3 regions of the Pseudarthrobacter sp. BIM B-2242 genome follow, and region 1 is predicted to be linked to each of the others. Evidence: predicted binding sites of a transcription regulator. Region 1 holds the regulator's gene; each other region holds the start of a gene.
The links. The regulator HrcA, encoded in region 1, represses chaperone genes, less so after heat shock. The targets are predictions, from matches to a motif close to TTNGCACTCGNNNNNNNCGAGTGCNAA.
Positions count from the first base shown of each region.

Region 2: a site for HrcA is predicted at 1,807-1,833, ahead of groL (chaperonin GroEL). Genes of this name have one in related genera too.
Region 3: a site for HrcA is predicted at 2,478-2,504, ahead of groES (co-chaperone GroES). Genes of this name have one in related genera too.

Region 1 is NZ_CP061721.1:2,150,440-2,154,718, forward strand. It holds gene IDT60_RS09820 (16S rRNA (uracil(1498)-N(3))-methyltransferase) at 1-327, opposite strand, end outside; gene dnaJ (molecular chaperone DnaJ) at 330-1,457, opposite strand; gene hrcA (heat-inducible transcriptional repressor HrcA) at 1,531-2,544, opposite strand; gene IDT60_RS09835 (DUF3097 domain-containing protein) at 2,718-3,566, shown strand; gene IDT60_RS09840 (DUF4870 domain-containing protein) at 3,712-4,122, shown strand; gene hemW (radical SAM family heme chaperone HemW) at 4,262-4,279, opposite strand, start outside.
Region 2 is NZ_CP061721.1:751,192-755,470, forward strand. It holds gene IDT60_RS03575 (LytR C-terminal domain-containing protein) at 1-64, shown strand, start outside; gene IDT60_RS03580 (cold-shock protein) at 234-440, shown strand; gene IDT60_RS03585 (ABC transporter substrate-binding protein) at 437-1,720, shown strand; gene groL (chaperonin GroEL) at 2,013-3,641, shown strand; gene IDT60_RS03595 (ribonuclease HI family protein) at 3,831-4,279, shown strand, end outside.
Region 3 is NZ_CP061721.1:2,942,363-2,946,641, reverse strand. It holds gene IDT60_RS13500 (shikimate 5-dehydrogenase) at 1-737, shown strand, start outside; gene IDT60_RS13495 (class I SAM-dependent methyltransferase) at 773-2,005, opposite strand; gene IDT60_RS13490 (hypothetical protein) at 2,061-2,444, shown strand; gene groES (co-chaperone GroES) at 2,666-2,959, shown strand; gene groL (chaperonin GroEL) at 3,037-4,279, shown strand, end outside.

The DNA.
Region 1 (4,279 bases):
GGCGTCGATCCCTAATTCAGTGGCAGTTTCCACGGCAAGTTCATCGCGGTCGCCCTTGGCCAGGGCCTGGACCAGGACCAGCCGGATGTCGGGCTGTTGCTCCACAACCAGTTCGGCGCATTCAACGGTCAGTTCGGCCGGTGATGCTGCCACAACCGTTCCGGTCAGCCGCTTTCCGGCGCCGTCCGCAATGTCCACGGACTCCCCCGGCGCCAGCCGTTTGACCGTTACGGCGTGGCGGGCCTCGGGACCGCCAAGGGTGTAGCGGGCCCCGGGCACCAGCTGGTCCAGCGACCCGGCACCGCTGAAGAAGACGGGATTACTCACCGCTACAGGTTACCGAGCCGGTCCCGAAGCTTGGCGAAGACGCCGCCGCTTGCAGTCAGCTTGCCCTCAGTGAACTGTTCCCCGCGCAGCTTGGCCAGCTGCCGGAGGAGATCCTCCTGCGCGGCGTCCAGCTTCGAGGGCGTCTCAACCTGCAGGTGGACCATCAGGTCACCGCGGCCGTAGCCGCGAAGGTGGGTGACGCCGAGGCCGCGCAGCGTGATGACCTCGCCGGCCTGCGTCCCCGCCTTGACGTCGATCTCCTGCAGCCCGTCGAAGGTTTCCAGCGACACTTCGGTGCCCAAGGCAGCGGCGGTCATCGGAATGTGGAGCGTTGCGTGCAGGTCATCACCGTCACGGACGTAGGTGGGGTCGTTGTTGACCCGGATCTCGACGTACAGATCGCCGGATGGTCCCCCGGCCGGACCGGCTTCGCCCTGCCCGGACAACTGGATCCGGGTACCTGTTGCGACGCCGGGAGGAACCTTGATGGTCAGTGACCGGCGGCTGCGGATGCGGCCCTGGCCGCTGCATTCGTTGCAGGGATCCTTGATGACAGTCCCGAAGCCTTCGCAGCTGCCACACGGGGCTGCCGTCATGACCTGGCCCAGGATGGACCGCACAGCCCGCTGGACCTGGCCGCTGCCGCCGCAGATATCACAGCGGACGGGGTGGCTGCCCTCGCGGCAGCAGGAGCCGTTGCAGGTGGGGCATGTAACGGCGGTGTCCACTTCAAGTTTCCGGTTGACACCAAACACGGCGTCGCGGAGTTCGATCCGAACGCTGATCAGCGCGTCCTGGCCCCGCCGTACCCGGGACGCCGGGCCCGACGTTCCGCCGGCACCAAAGAACGTATCGAAGATGTCCTGGAAGGCGAAGCCCTGGCCAGCGTATCCACCGCCGCCGAAACCGTTGTCCGTACCGTTCTCATTGCCGGTGGTGTCATAGACGCGGCGCTTCTGGGGGTCCGAAAGTACCTCGTAGGCGTGGGTCACGGCCTTGAAGCGGTCCGACGCATCGTCCCCGGGGTTCACGTCCGGGTGAAGGGTGCGGGCCAGCTTGCGGTAGGCCTTCTTGATCTCTTCTCCGGTGGCTTCCGGCGAGACTCCGAGGACGTCGTAGTGGCTGCTCAAAGTTCGTATCTCTTCCCTGTTGTACTGCCGGCAGCGGGACTGCCGGCATTGCTCTTCGTGCCTGGACCGGCTGTTACGGACCCAGAATTCTTGACAGATAACGGGCTACTGCCCTGACGGCGGCCATGGTGGTCGGGTAGTCCATCCGGGTGGGACCCAGGACGCCGACCTTGGCCGTACTGTCCGGCCCGTATGCTGTGGCCACCACGGAGGCTTCGGCCAGCCCGTCGTAGGGATTTTCCCGGCCGATGCTGACGGCCACACCACGCGGGTCCTGCGCCATCTCGCTGAGCAGACGGAGCAAAACCACCTGTTCCTCCAGCGCCTCAAGCACCGGACCGATGCTGAGGGGGAAATCCACATTGGATCTGGCCAGGTTCGCTGTTCCGGCCATCACCATGCGCTCCTCACGGCTGTTGTGGGCCAGCGTTTCCAGCCCGTGAGCCAGCGCCTGGGCAGCTGCCCGCTGTCCGGGCGCGACGGAGAAGACCACGGCCGGGAGCGACTGCGCCAGCCGGCTCAGCTGCGTGCCGGCCAGCGACCCGAGGAAGTGTGAGCGCAGGGCGGCAATAGCGTCCTCACCAAGATCCTGGCCGATGTCGATCACGCGCTGTTCCACCTTGCCGGTGGTGGCGATGAGTACCAGCAGGACCTGGCGCGGGGCCAGGAGCACAAATTCGATATGGCGGATGGTGGCCCGGCTCAGGTGCGGGTACTGGACCACGGCCACCTGGTTGGTCAGCTGGGACAGGAGCCTGACGGTCCGGTCCAGGACGTCGTCGAGGTCATCCGAGCCCTCGAGGAGGGACTGGATGGCCTTCCGTTCTGCCGGGGACAGCGGCTTGACTGCCGAAATCTGGTCCACAAACAGCCGGTAGCCCTTATCCGTGGGGATCCGGCCGGCGCTGGTGTGCGGTGCAGTGATCAGGCCCTCGTCCTCGAGGGCAGCCATGTCGTTGCGGATGGTTGCACTGGACACGCCCAGATGGTGGCGTTCAACCAGGGCTTTGGAACCCACGGGCTCGCGGGAGTGCACATAGTCCTCCACGATGGCCCGCAGTACTTCCAGTTTGCGCGGCTCGCTCACACTCCACCTCCATCCATGGTTGCGCCCTGAGTTGGCAGGGCACGGGTCGAGGCTCGTTAGCACTCGACATGCCTAAGTGCTAACAGTCTAATATGACTCACCCCGTTGTTAGCATTGGTACCGCTCCGGGCGAACATGCCGGGGCCCGATCTAGCGCGAGGCGGAATCAATCCATGCATTACCAGAACTGGGGTCCGCAGGAGATTACCGCGCCCGTTCGGCACGAACTTCCCGAGGTTGCTGTGGAACGCGGCATGGTCCTGGAGGATGCCCAGTCCGGCTGGGTTGGAGCGGTCACCCGGGTGGAGAAGTCCGGTGGCATGCATGTGGTTGCGCTCGAAGACCGGCGGGGCAAGTCGCGTTCTTTCAAGCTGGGGTACGGGTTCCTGCTGGAAGGCCGGCCGATCAGGCTGATGCCTCCGGCGCCCCGGCAGGCCGCCGCTGTGCCTGCCGGCCGGACAGCATCCGGTTCCGTCCGCGTGGCGGGCCAGCGTGCCCAGGTGGCCAAGGCGAGCCGGATCTGGGTGGAAGGAAAGCACGACGCCGAACTCGTCGAAAAGGTGTGGGGTGATGATCTCCGCGTGGAGGGCATCGTCGTGGAGCCTTTGCACGGTATCGATGACCTCGCGGGGGCGGTTGCCGCGTTCGGCCCCGGCCCCGGCCGGCGGTTGGGGGTCCTGGTAGACCATCTGGTGCCGGACTCCAAGGAATGGCGCATTGCCTCGGCTGTGATGTCTTCCCCCGGGGCAGCCGGCAACGTGCTGATCGTCGGGCACCCTTATGTCGACGTGTGGCAGGCGATCCGGCCGGCAGTTCTTGGTATTGAGCAGTGGCCGGTGGTGCCGCGGGGCCAGGACTGGAAGACCGGCATCCTTGCAGCGTTCGGCTGGCCGCACTCCACCAAGGAGGACATTGGCCTTGGCTGGCAGAAGCTGTTGGGGGCAGTCCGCAGCTACGCCGATCTGGAAGCGTCGCTGCTCGGGCGGGTGGAGGAAGTCATCGACTTCCTGACGGCACCCTAGCTCTTCGCAGCCCGGCAGGGCCCGGCCCGTACAGCCGACGGCGGCATTTGGCGCCACAGCCAGTATTCTTGGTACTGCGGAGACTGCCTTTCACCAGACCGGTCGTTTCCAAACCAGCACCATTGCACTTTCGAAGGATGAAACCGTGGCACAAAACGCACGCGAGCACCGGGACGACCAAGGCCGTTCCGAGTACCAGGGCGTTCCCGCAAATGCGCTGCCCCTGACGGCCAGTGAAGACCGCCAATGGGCCACACTGGCACACTTTGGCGGGATCCTCGGTTGCGTGCCGTCCCTGCTGATCTACCTGATTTTCCGTGAACGCGGGCCTTTCACCGCGCAGGAATCCAAGGAAGCACTGAACTTCAGCCTGCCGCCCACCATCGCGGCACTGGTGGCCAACCTGCTGGTGTTCATTCCTGTGGTGGGCAACATCTTCGCCGTCATTGCCACCCTCATCTGGATTGCCCTGACCTGCTTCTCGGTGGCCGCCGGCATCCACGTTAATAAGGGCCAGCCGCACCGCTACCAGTACAACCTGCGCTGGATTAAGTAATCCCCACCTGCACCCTCGCCTCGCAAGCTCGGCCAGGGAACCCTGCAGGCGTGGGCCCATCCACCTGCTAAACGGGGTCCCGAGGGCCCCGACGCGAGCCTGCGAGTGTTAACAAGTGACCCTGCGCTGGTTGGGCCGGTCAGTCCGGCAGGACCCT
Region 2 (4,279 bases), 1.4 Mb from region 1:
GCTGGTCAACAGCCAGGAATTCCGGGTTCCCCTGGTCGTGGTTCTGGGGCCCGGATACCGCTGACCCCTCCGGGGTTACGCGTGGATAACATTCAGCACCGCAGCAGCCGTGTGACTCGGCCCCCGCGACGGCTTGTGGCTAGAGTGATTTCAGGCGACGGTCCACAAGCAGGTCCGTAAAAACGCGGCACACAGCGGAGTGGCTCGTCGGGACGACGGAAAGAGTGGACATCATGGCACTGGGAACCGTGAAGTGGTTCAACGCCGAAAAAGGCTATGGCTTCATCACCGTGGACGGCTCGGGGGATGACGTTTTTGTGCACTGGTCTGCCATTGACGGCGAAGGCTACCGGGCCCTCGAAGAAGGCCAGCGTGTGCAGCTCGAAGTTGGCGAAGGCGAGAAAGGCCCGCAGGCCGAAAGCGTCCGGCCCGCGCAGTGATCGTCAGCAGACAGATTTCCACGGCCTTCCGGACACTCACGGCAGCAGCCCTGCTGCTGGCATTGGCCGGCTGCGGTGGCGCCGCGGGAGGCAACGCGCGGCTGGACACCGTGGAGGCCTCCGGTGACGGCGCCCTGCGCATCGGCCTGATCCAGGACAGTACGGGAGCGCAGAGCTTCCTCAACGATTCACAGCGGGCCGCCGCCGAGCTCGCCATCAATGACATCAACGCCGCCGGGGGCCACAAGGGAAAGCCCGTGGAATTGATCATCGGAGCCGGAGACGGCGCCGGGTCCCAAGCCAGGAACCTCGCCGAAGCCAACGCCGACGTGGTGATCGGGCCCACCGATTCCAGCCAGGCAGCAACTGCCATCGACGTCCTCTCCGCGGACAGGATTCCGCTGATTTCGCCAGCGAACGCCGCCTCCGCGCTGAGTGCCTATAAAAGCGGCGGTTACTATTTCCGGACCGCCGCCGCTGACATCGCCCAGGCATCCGTGCTGGTCAAGCTTGCCAAGGACGGCGGAGCGAAGAGTATTTCCGTTGTCCACCAGGACAGCGCCTACGGCAAGGACGTGTCCGCAGCGGTAGCCAGTGCCGCGACCGCCGCGGGCGGCCTGAAGACCGTGAGCACCTCCGCATTCGCACCGGGCGCCGCGGGGCCGGCAGCCGCTGCCGCGCAAGCGGCAAAGCCGGACGCCGTGGTGCTGATCGCGCGGGACGACGCCCAGGGCGCGCTCGCCGAACTCAACAACGCCGGGCTTTCCGGCAGCAAACTCATCCTCAGCGACGGCGCCTTTGCCCAGTACGGGCAGGGGCTGGGATCAAAGGCCTTGGATGGTGCCCGTGCCGTGGTGCCGGGTGTGCTTGCGTCGGCGGCGTTCCAGGCCCGGCTGCTGGCAATTGATCCGGCGTTAAAGGATCTGTCGTTCGCGGCTGAGGCGTACGACGCCGTGATTCTGGCGGCCCTAGCGGCGGCAGCGGCCGGGGATGACGCCGGACGCTCCATCGCAGCCAACCTGATCGGCGTATCGGGAGGTAACGCCAGCGCCACGTCCGGGGCGGCAGGCGGGCAGGCCGGCACGCCGTGCCTGACGTACGCCGACTGCCTGGCGGCCCTGAAGTCCGGCGCGACGGTGAATTACGACGGCGAATCCGGGCCGGTTGCCTTCGATTCGCAGGGAGACATCACCACGGCAAACTTCATGGTGTTTACGTATGGAGCGGATAACCGGGCCGTACTCACCGGACGTGAGGCGGCAGGACGGTCAACGGCCTGATCGCCAGCGGCGAACGGCGGCCGCCGGATAGGCGGTTCCGGCCTTCATTCGCTTGCACTCTCACCTAGGGAGTGCTAATTATTGAGTTAGCACTCCTACGTACCGACTGCTAAAGCAACGTCCGGTTTTCGCCGGCTTCGGAGCTTGGTGCCGGTCGTGGAGCGAGAGAAATACCTAGCTGGAGTGAGATCCCCAGCCGCGGCATACAGAGGCCGCCGGTGAAGGATCGTCCGTCGCGGGCACTGCAGTGAGGTTCATTCTTAACGACTGTCCCGAAAGGACTACTGCCGTTATGGCCAAGATCATTGCATTTGATGAAGAGGCACGCCGCGGTCTTGAGCGGGGCCTGAACATCCTCGCCGACGCCGTCAAGGTCACCCTCGGCCCGCGTGGACGCAACGTCGTCCTCGAAAAGAAGTGGGGCGCCCCCACGATCACCAACGATGGTGTTTCCATCGCCAAGGAGATCGAACTCGACGATCCTTACGAAAAGATCGGCGCCGAGCTGGTCAAGGAAGTTGCCAAGAAGACGGATGACGTTGCTGGCGACGGTACCACCACGGCAACCGTGCTGGCCCAGGCCCTGGTGAAGGAAGGCCTGCGCAACGTTGCGGCCGGCGCTGACCCGCTGTCCCTCAAGCGCGGCATCGAGAAGGCCGTAGAGGCCGTCACCGTTGAGCTGCTGGCTTCCGCCAAGGAAATCGAAACCAAGGAAGAGATCGCGGCCACCGCCTCCATCTCCGCCGGTGACGACGAAATCGGCGCCCTGATCGCCGAAGCCCTGGACAAGGTGGGCAAGGAAGGCGTCATCACGGTCGAGGAGTCCAACACCTTCGGCCTGGAGCTGGAACTCACCGAAGGCATGCGCTTCGACAAGGGTTACATCTCCGCTTACTTCGTGACCGACACCGAGCGCCAGGAAACGGTCCTTGAGGACCCGTACATCCTGATCGTCAACTCCAAGATCTCCAACGTCAAGGAACTGGTTGCTGTCCTCGAAAAGGTCATGCAGTCCAACAAGCCGCTGCTGATCATTGCCGAAGACATCGAGGGCGAGGCTCTGGCCACCCTGATCGTCAACAAGATCCGCGGCACCTTCAAGTCGGTTGCCGTCAAGGCTCCGGGCTTCGGCGACCGCCGCAAGGCCCAGCTGGCCGACATCGCTGTTCTCACCGGTGGCCAGGTCATCGCCGAGGAAGTGGGCCTCAAGCTGGAGACCGCCGGCCTGGAACTCCTGGGACGCGCCCGCAAGGTTGTTGTCACCAAGGACGAGACCACCATCGTTGAAGGTGCCGGCGACGCCGACCAGATCGCTGGCCGCGTCTCCCAGATCCGTGCCGAGATCGAAAACTCCGATTCCGACTACGACCGCGAGAAGCTGCAGGAGCGCCTGGCCAAGCTGGCCGGCGGCGTTGCAGTCATCAAGGCCGGTGCCGCAACCGAAGTTGAGCTCAAGGAACGCAAGCACCGCATTGAGGACGCCGTCCGCAACGCCAAGGCTGCAGTTGAAGAAGGCATCGTCGCTGGTGGCGGCGTTGCACTGATCCAGGCCGGCGCCAAGGCGTTCGCCAACCTGCAGCTCCAGGGCGACGAGGCAACGGGCGCCAACATCGTCCGCGTTGCCATCGATGCTCCGCTGAAGCAGATCGCCTTCAACGCCGGCCTCGAGCCCGGCGTTGTGGTGGACAAGGTCCGCGGCCTGCCCGCAGGCCACGGCCTGAACGCAGCAACCGGCGAATACGTCGACCTGCTGGCTGCCGGCATCAACGACCCCGTCAAGGTGACCCGCTCTGCACTGCAGAACGCGGCTTCCATTGCCGGTCTGTTCCTCACCACTGAGGCCGTTGTGGCCGACAAGCCGGAGAAGAACGCTCCGGCCATGGGTGGCGGCGACGACATGGGCGGCATGGGCGGCTTCTAGTCCCCAGGCTTTCCCAGGCACAACGCACGACGGCGGTCCTCACCTTTGGTGGGGGCCGCCGTCGGCGGTTAACGGCTGAGGACACCGTCGGCGTCAGCTCCAAACGCCAAAGGGTGGACTTCTGCCGGCGCCAAGGGGTGACCACTGCCGGCGTCAAGGCGCGCACCGGAATTCTGGCAGGATGGAAAGGTGACGATTACAGCAGCAGCCGACGGTTCGGCTTTAGGAAACCCTGGGCCGGCCGGCTGGGCCTGGTATGTGAACGACGACTGCTGGCGGGCCGGGGGATGGCCGCACGGCACCAACAACCAGGGTGAGCTGATGGCTGTCCTTGACCTGTTCCGGGCCACCGCCCACATGCCGGAGGAAGACCTGCGGGTCCTCTGCGACAGCCAGTACGTCATCAACTCCATCACCAAGTGGATGCCGGGCTGGAAACGGAAGGGCTGGCGGAAAGCCGACGGCAAGCCCGTCCTGAATGTTGAGCTCCTCAAGGAACTGGACCGGGAACTTGCCGGCCGCAAATACAGTTTCGAATGGGTCAAGGGCCATGCCGGCCACGACCTGAACGAAGCGGCGGACGTGCGCGCCCGTGCCGCCGCCACCGCGTACCAGCAGGGCGTCGCTGCCCGGTCCGG
Region 3 (4,279 bases), 790 kb from region 1:
ACCTCTACGACCAGCTGGACCTGAACTGGATCTACAAGGCGTTCGCCCCGACGGACCTGGCCCAGGCCATTGCCGGGGTCCGCGGCCTGGGGATCCGCGGCTGCGCCGTATCCATGCCCTACAAGGAGGACGTGATGGCCCTCGTGGACGAGTTGGATCCCTCGGCCAAGGCCATCGACTCGGTCAACACCATCGTGAACACGGACGGTCACCTGAAGGCCTACAACACCGACTACACTGCGATTGAACAGCTGCTGAAAACCAACGCCGTGCCCACTGATTACTCGGTGCTGGTCCAGGGCGCCGGCGGCATGGCCAAGGCCACGGTTGCCGCGCTGCGTGACGCCGGTTTCTCCGACGTCACTGTCATCGCGCGGAACGAAACAACGGGCCGGGCGCTCGCGGACCAGTACGGCTTTCGGTGGCGGGCAGCGCTCGACGGCGGCACGGCTGACGTGATCATTAACGTCACGCCCATTGGGATGGCAGCAGGTCCCGACGTCGACTCCCTGTCCTTCCCGGAGGAGGCGATTGCCGCGGCCACAGTGGTGTTCGACGTCGTGGCGCTGCCGGCCGAGACCCCGCTGATCAAGGCGGCCCGCGCGGCCGGGAAGAAGGTCATCACCGGAGCGGAGGTGGCCACCATCCAGGCGCTTGAGCAGTTTGTCCTCTACACGGGTGTGCGTCCCACCGACGAGCAGGTCCGGGCCGCCGAGGCCTTCATGCGCGCCCAGTAGGACGTGCTCCGCCGGACGCCTAACGGCAGACGGCTCTAGACGGGTTCCACCGAGATGGCCACCCGGTCCTCCCCGATGCGGGTGAGGACGAGGGTGGCTGTTTTGGTTCCGGCCTTCTTTTTGCTGTTCGCCTTGCTGCCGGCGAACAGCTGTTTCCGCAGTTCTTCGGGCGTGACGGATGTGCCGCGTTTTTTGATGTCCAGGACAGTGATGCCGTTCTCCTTGACCCAGGACTTGAGTGCCTTGACGTTGTACGGCATCACCTCCAGGACCTTGTAGGCCCGCGCGAACGGGGTGTCCACGAGTTCCGGGGCGCAGATGTAGGCGATGTGCTCGTCCAGCAGGTGCCCGCCCAGTTCAAGCGCGACGTCGGCCACCAGGCCTGCGCGGATCACGGCGCCATCGGGCTCGTACAGGTAGCCCTCTGCCGGGCCCACCGGGGCGGCGGGACCGCCGCCGAAATCCTCCGCACTGGTGATCTCCGCGGCTCCGTTCGGCCCGAGCAGCAACGCGGCCCGGCGGATCCCCGGCCTGCTCACGGAGTTGAACCAGAGGGTCACCTCGGTGACGTCGCCGCCCACCGAGACCCACTGCGCCTCGCAGCCGGCGGGCACCGATTCGTGCGGCATGCCGGGACCCATCTTGACCCCGACGGCGCGCCCCGTGGCCGCGAGGGATTCCACAAAGGACAGCGGCGGCGAAAACGCCTCAGGATCCCAGATCCGCTTGGTGCCCGAACTGGAGGTGACCCGCCGTGCGGGATCCAGCCAGACGCCGTCGATCCCGTCCAGCGGAACGGTGGTGGCGTCGGAGTGGACCACCGTGGCGTTGGGGAACGGGATGAGGTTGACCATGGCGCAGGCGGCGGTGGTCTCGTCCATTTCCACGGCGGTGACGGTGATGTCCATCGATGCCAGGGCCAGGGAGTCGGCGGCGAGTCCGCAGCCCAGGTCCGCCACGTGGCGGACGCCGGCCTGCGCGAAGCGTTCGGCGTGCCGGGCCGCCACGTTGAGCCGGGTGGCCTGCTCCAGGCCCGCCTGGGTGAACAGCATGCTCCGGGCGAACTCCCCGAACTTCGCCTCAGCCTTAGTACGAAGCCTGGACTGGGTGAGGACAGCGGAGACCATTTCGGGGGAGTGCCCGGCCTTGCGGAGGGCCGAATTGAGCTCGAAGGCGCCGTCCTCGCGGTACGGCCCCAGCGACGCCAGCAGCTCCCACCCTTCGCTGGTCAGCAGTGGGGCGATCTGGTCCTGCGGTGCTTGGGGCATGACGTCAAGCCTAGTGGAGGCGGCCCGGAGCCCGGTTCCCGATAGGGTTGAAGGCATGGAAGACAGTGCAGGCACCCAGCCGTCCGGACCACCCCGAACCACCCCCACGGACTGGGTGAAGATAGCCCGCCCCGCGCTGATTGCCGGCTCCGCAGTAGCCGTGATCTGCATTGCCCTGCTGGTGATCATCTTCTTCCTGGACACCTTCAACGCCACCGTGTACTCCGTGGGTGGCAAGGATATCCAGGACGCCACCGACGAAGCCCGTGACATCCGCGGCCTCTACTCCGGCGCACGCATCGGCGGGATCATCCTGCTGGTGATTGCGCTGCTGGCTGCCGTCGGCGGGGCCGTGGTGCTTTACCTCAAGCGGGGCACCGCCACTGAAGGCGACGAGGGCGACGAAGACGTGGATTTCGACGACCTCGCCGGCCGCTGAACCAGTTCGCCGCTGTTCACCAGGGACATAATTCTGGCACTCGCCTTGACCGAGTGCTAACCACTTACATAGAGTCGTCATTAGCACTCTCCCTAGGAGGGTGCTAACACATGAAGAGCTTCCAGCCAGGCTGCTGCCGGCACCGCGACGACGGTTTGCCAGCCATGGTGAAGCAGCTCAACTGTCCATGAATTTTTGCTGACGTAGAAGGAGAGGTCCGAGTGTCGGTCTCTATTAAGCCTCTTGAGGATCGTATTGTTGTCCGCCCGCTCGAAGCCGAGCAGACCACGGCTTCCGGCCTGGTTATCCCGGACTCCGCACAGGAGAAGCCGCAGGAGGGTGAAGTTGTTGCAGTAGGCCCCGGTCGCTTCGAAGACGGCAACCGCGTACCTGTCGACGTAGCCGTTGGCGACGTTGTGATCTACTCCAAGTACGGTGGAACCGAAGTCAAGACCGGCGGCACCGAGTACCTCGTGCTGTCCGCCCGCGACGTCCTGGCGATCGTCGTAAAGTAACTTTTTGGATCCCCGTGCCGCTGACCTTGCATCCCGCTGGTCAGCTGCGCGGGGTTCTGTCTTGAAAGGACAAAACCATGGCAAAGCAGCTTGCGTTTAATGACGCTGCACGCCGGTCTCTTGAAGCCGGCATCGACAAGCTCGCCAACACTGTCAAGGTGACGCTCGGCCCCCGCGGCCGCAACGTTGTCCTCGACAAAAAGTGGGGTGCACCCACCATCACCAACGACGGCGTCACCATCGCCCGCGAAGTTGAGCTTGATGACCCGTACGAGAACCTTGGCGCCCAGCTGGCCAAGGAAGTAGCCACCAAGACCAACGATGTTGCCGGCGACGGCACCACCACGGCCACCGTCCTGGCCCAGGCCCTGGTCAAGGAAGGCCTGCGCAACGTTGCTGCCGGCGCCGCTCCGGGCCAGATCAAGCGCGGCATCGAGGTTTCCGTTGAAGCCGTTGCTGCCCGCCTGCTTGAGAACGCACGCCCGGTTGAAGGCACCCAGGTTGCCAACGTTGCCGCCATCTCGGCCCAGAGCGACGAAATCGGCGAGCTCCTCGCCGAGGCGTTCGGCAGGGTCGGCAAGGATGGTGTGATCACCATCGAGGAATCCTCCACCACGCAGACCGAGCTGGTCCTCACCGAAGGCATGCAGTTCGACAAGGGCTACCTGTCCCCGTACTTCGTGACCGACACCGAGCGCCAGGAAGCCGTCCTTGAGGACGCCCTCATCCTGATCAACCAGGGCAAGATCTCCTCGGTCCAGGACTTCCTGCCGCTGCTGGAGAAGGCACTGCAGAGCTCCAAGCCGCTGTTCATCATTGCCGAAGACATCGAGGGCGAGGCACTGTCCACCCTCATCGTCAACCGCATCCGCGGCACCCTGAACGTTGTTGCCGTCAAGGCCCCGGGCTTCGGCGACCGCCGCAAGGCCATGCTGCAGGACATCGCCACCCTCACCGGTGCGCAGGTTGTCTCGCCGGAACTGGGCCTCAGCCTGGACACCGTCGGCCTTGAGGTGCTGGGTACCGCCCGCCGCATCACGGTCACCAAGGACAACACCACCATCGTTGACGGCGCCGGTTCCGCAGAAGACGTCGCAGCCCGGGTCGCCCAGCTGCGCGCCGAGCTGACCCGCACCGACTCCGACTGGGACCGTGAAAAGCTCCAGGAACGCCTGGCCAAGCTGGCCGGCGGCATCGGCGTGATCAAGGTTGGCGCAGCCACCGAGGTTGAGCTGAAGGAAAAGAAGCACCGCATCGAAGATGCTGTGTCCTCCACCCGCGCCGCCCTCGAAGAAGGCATCGTGGCCGGTGGCGGTTCCG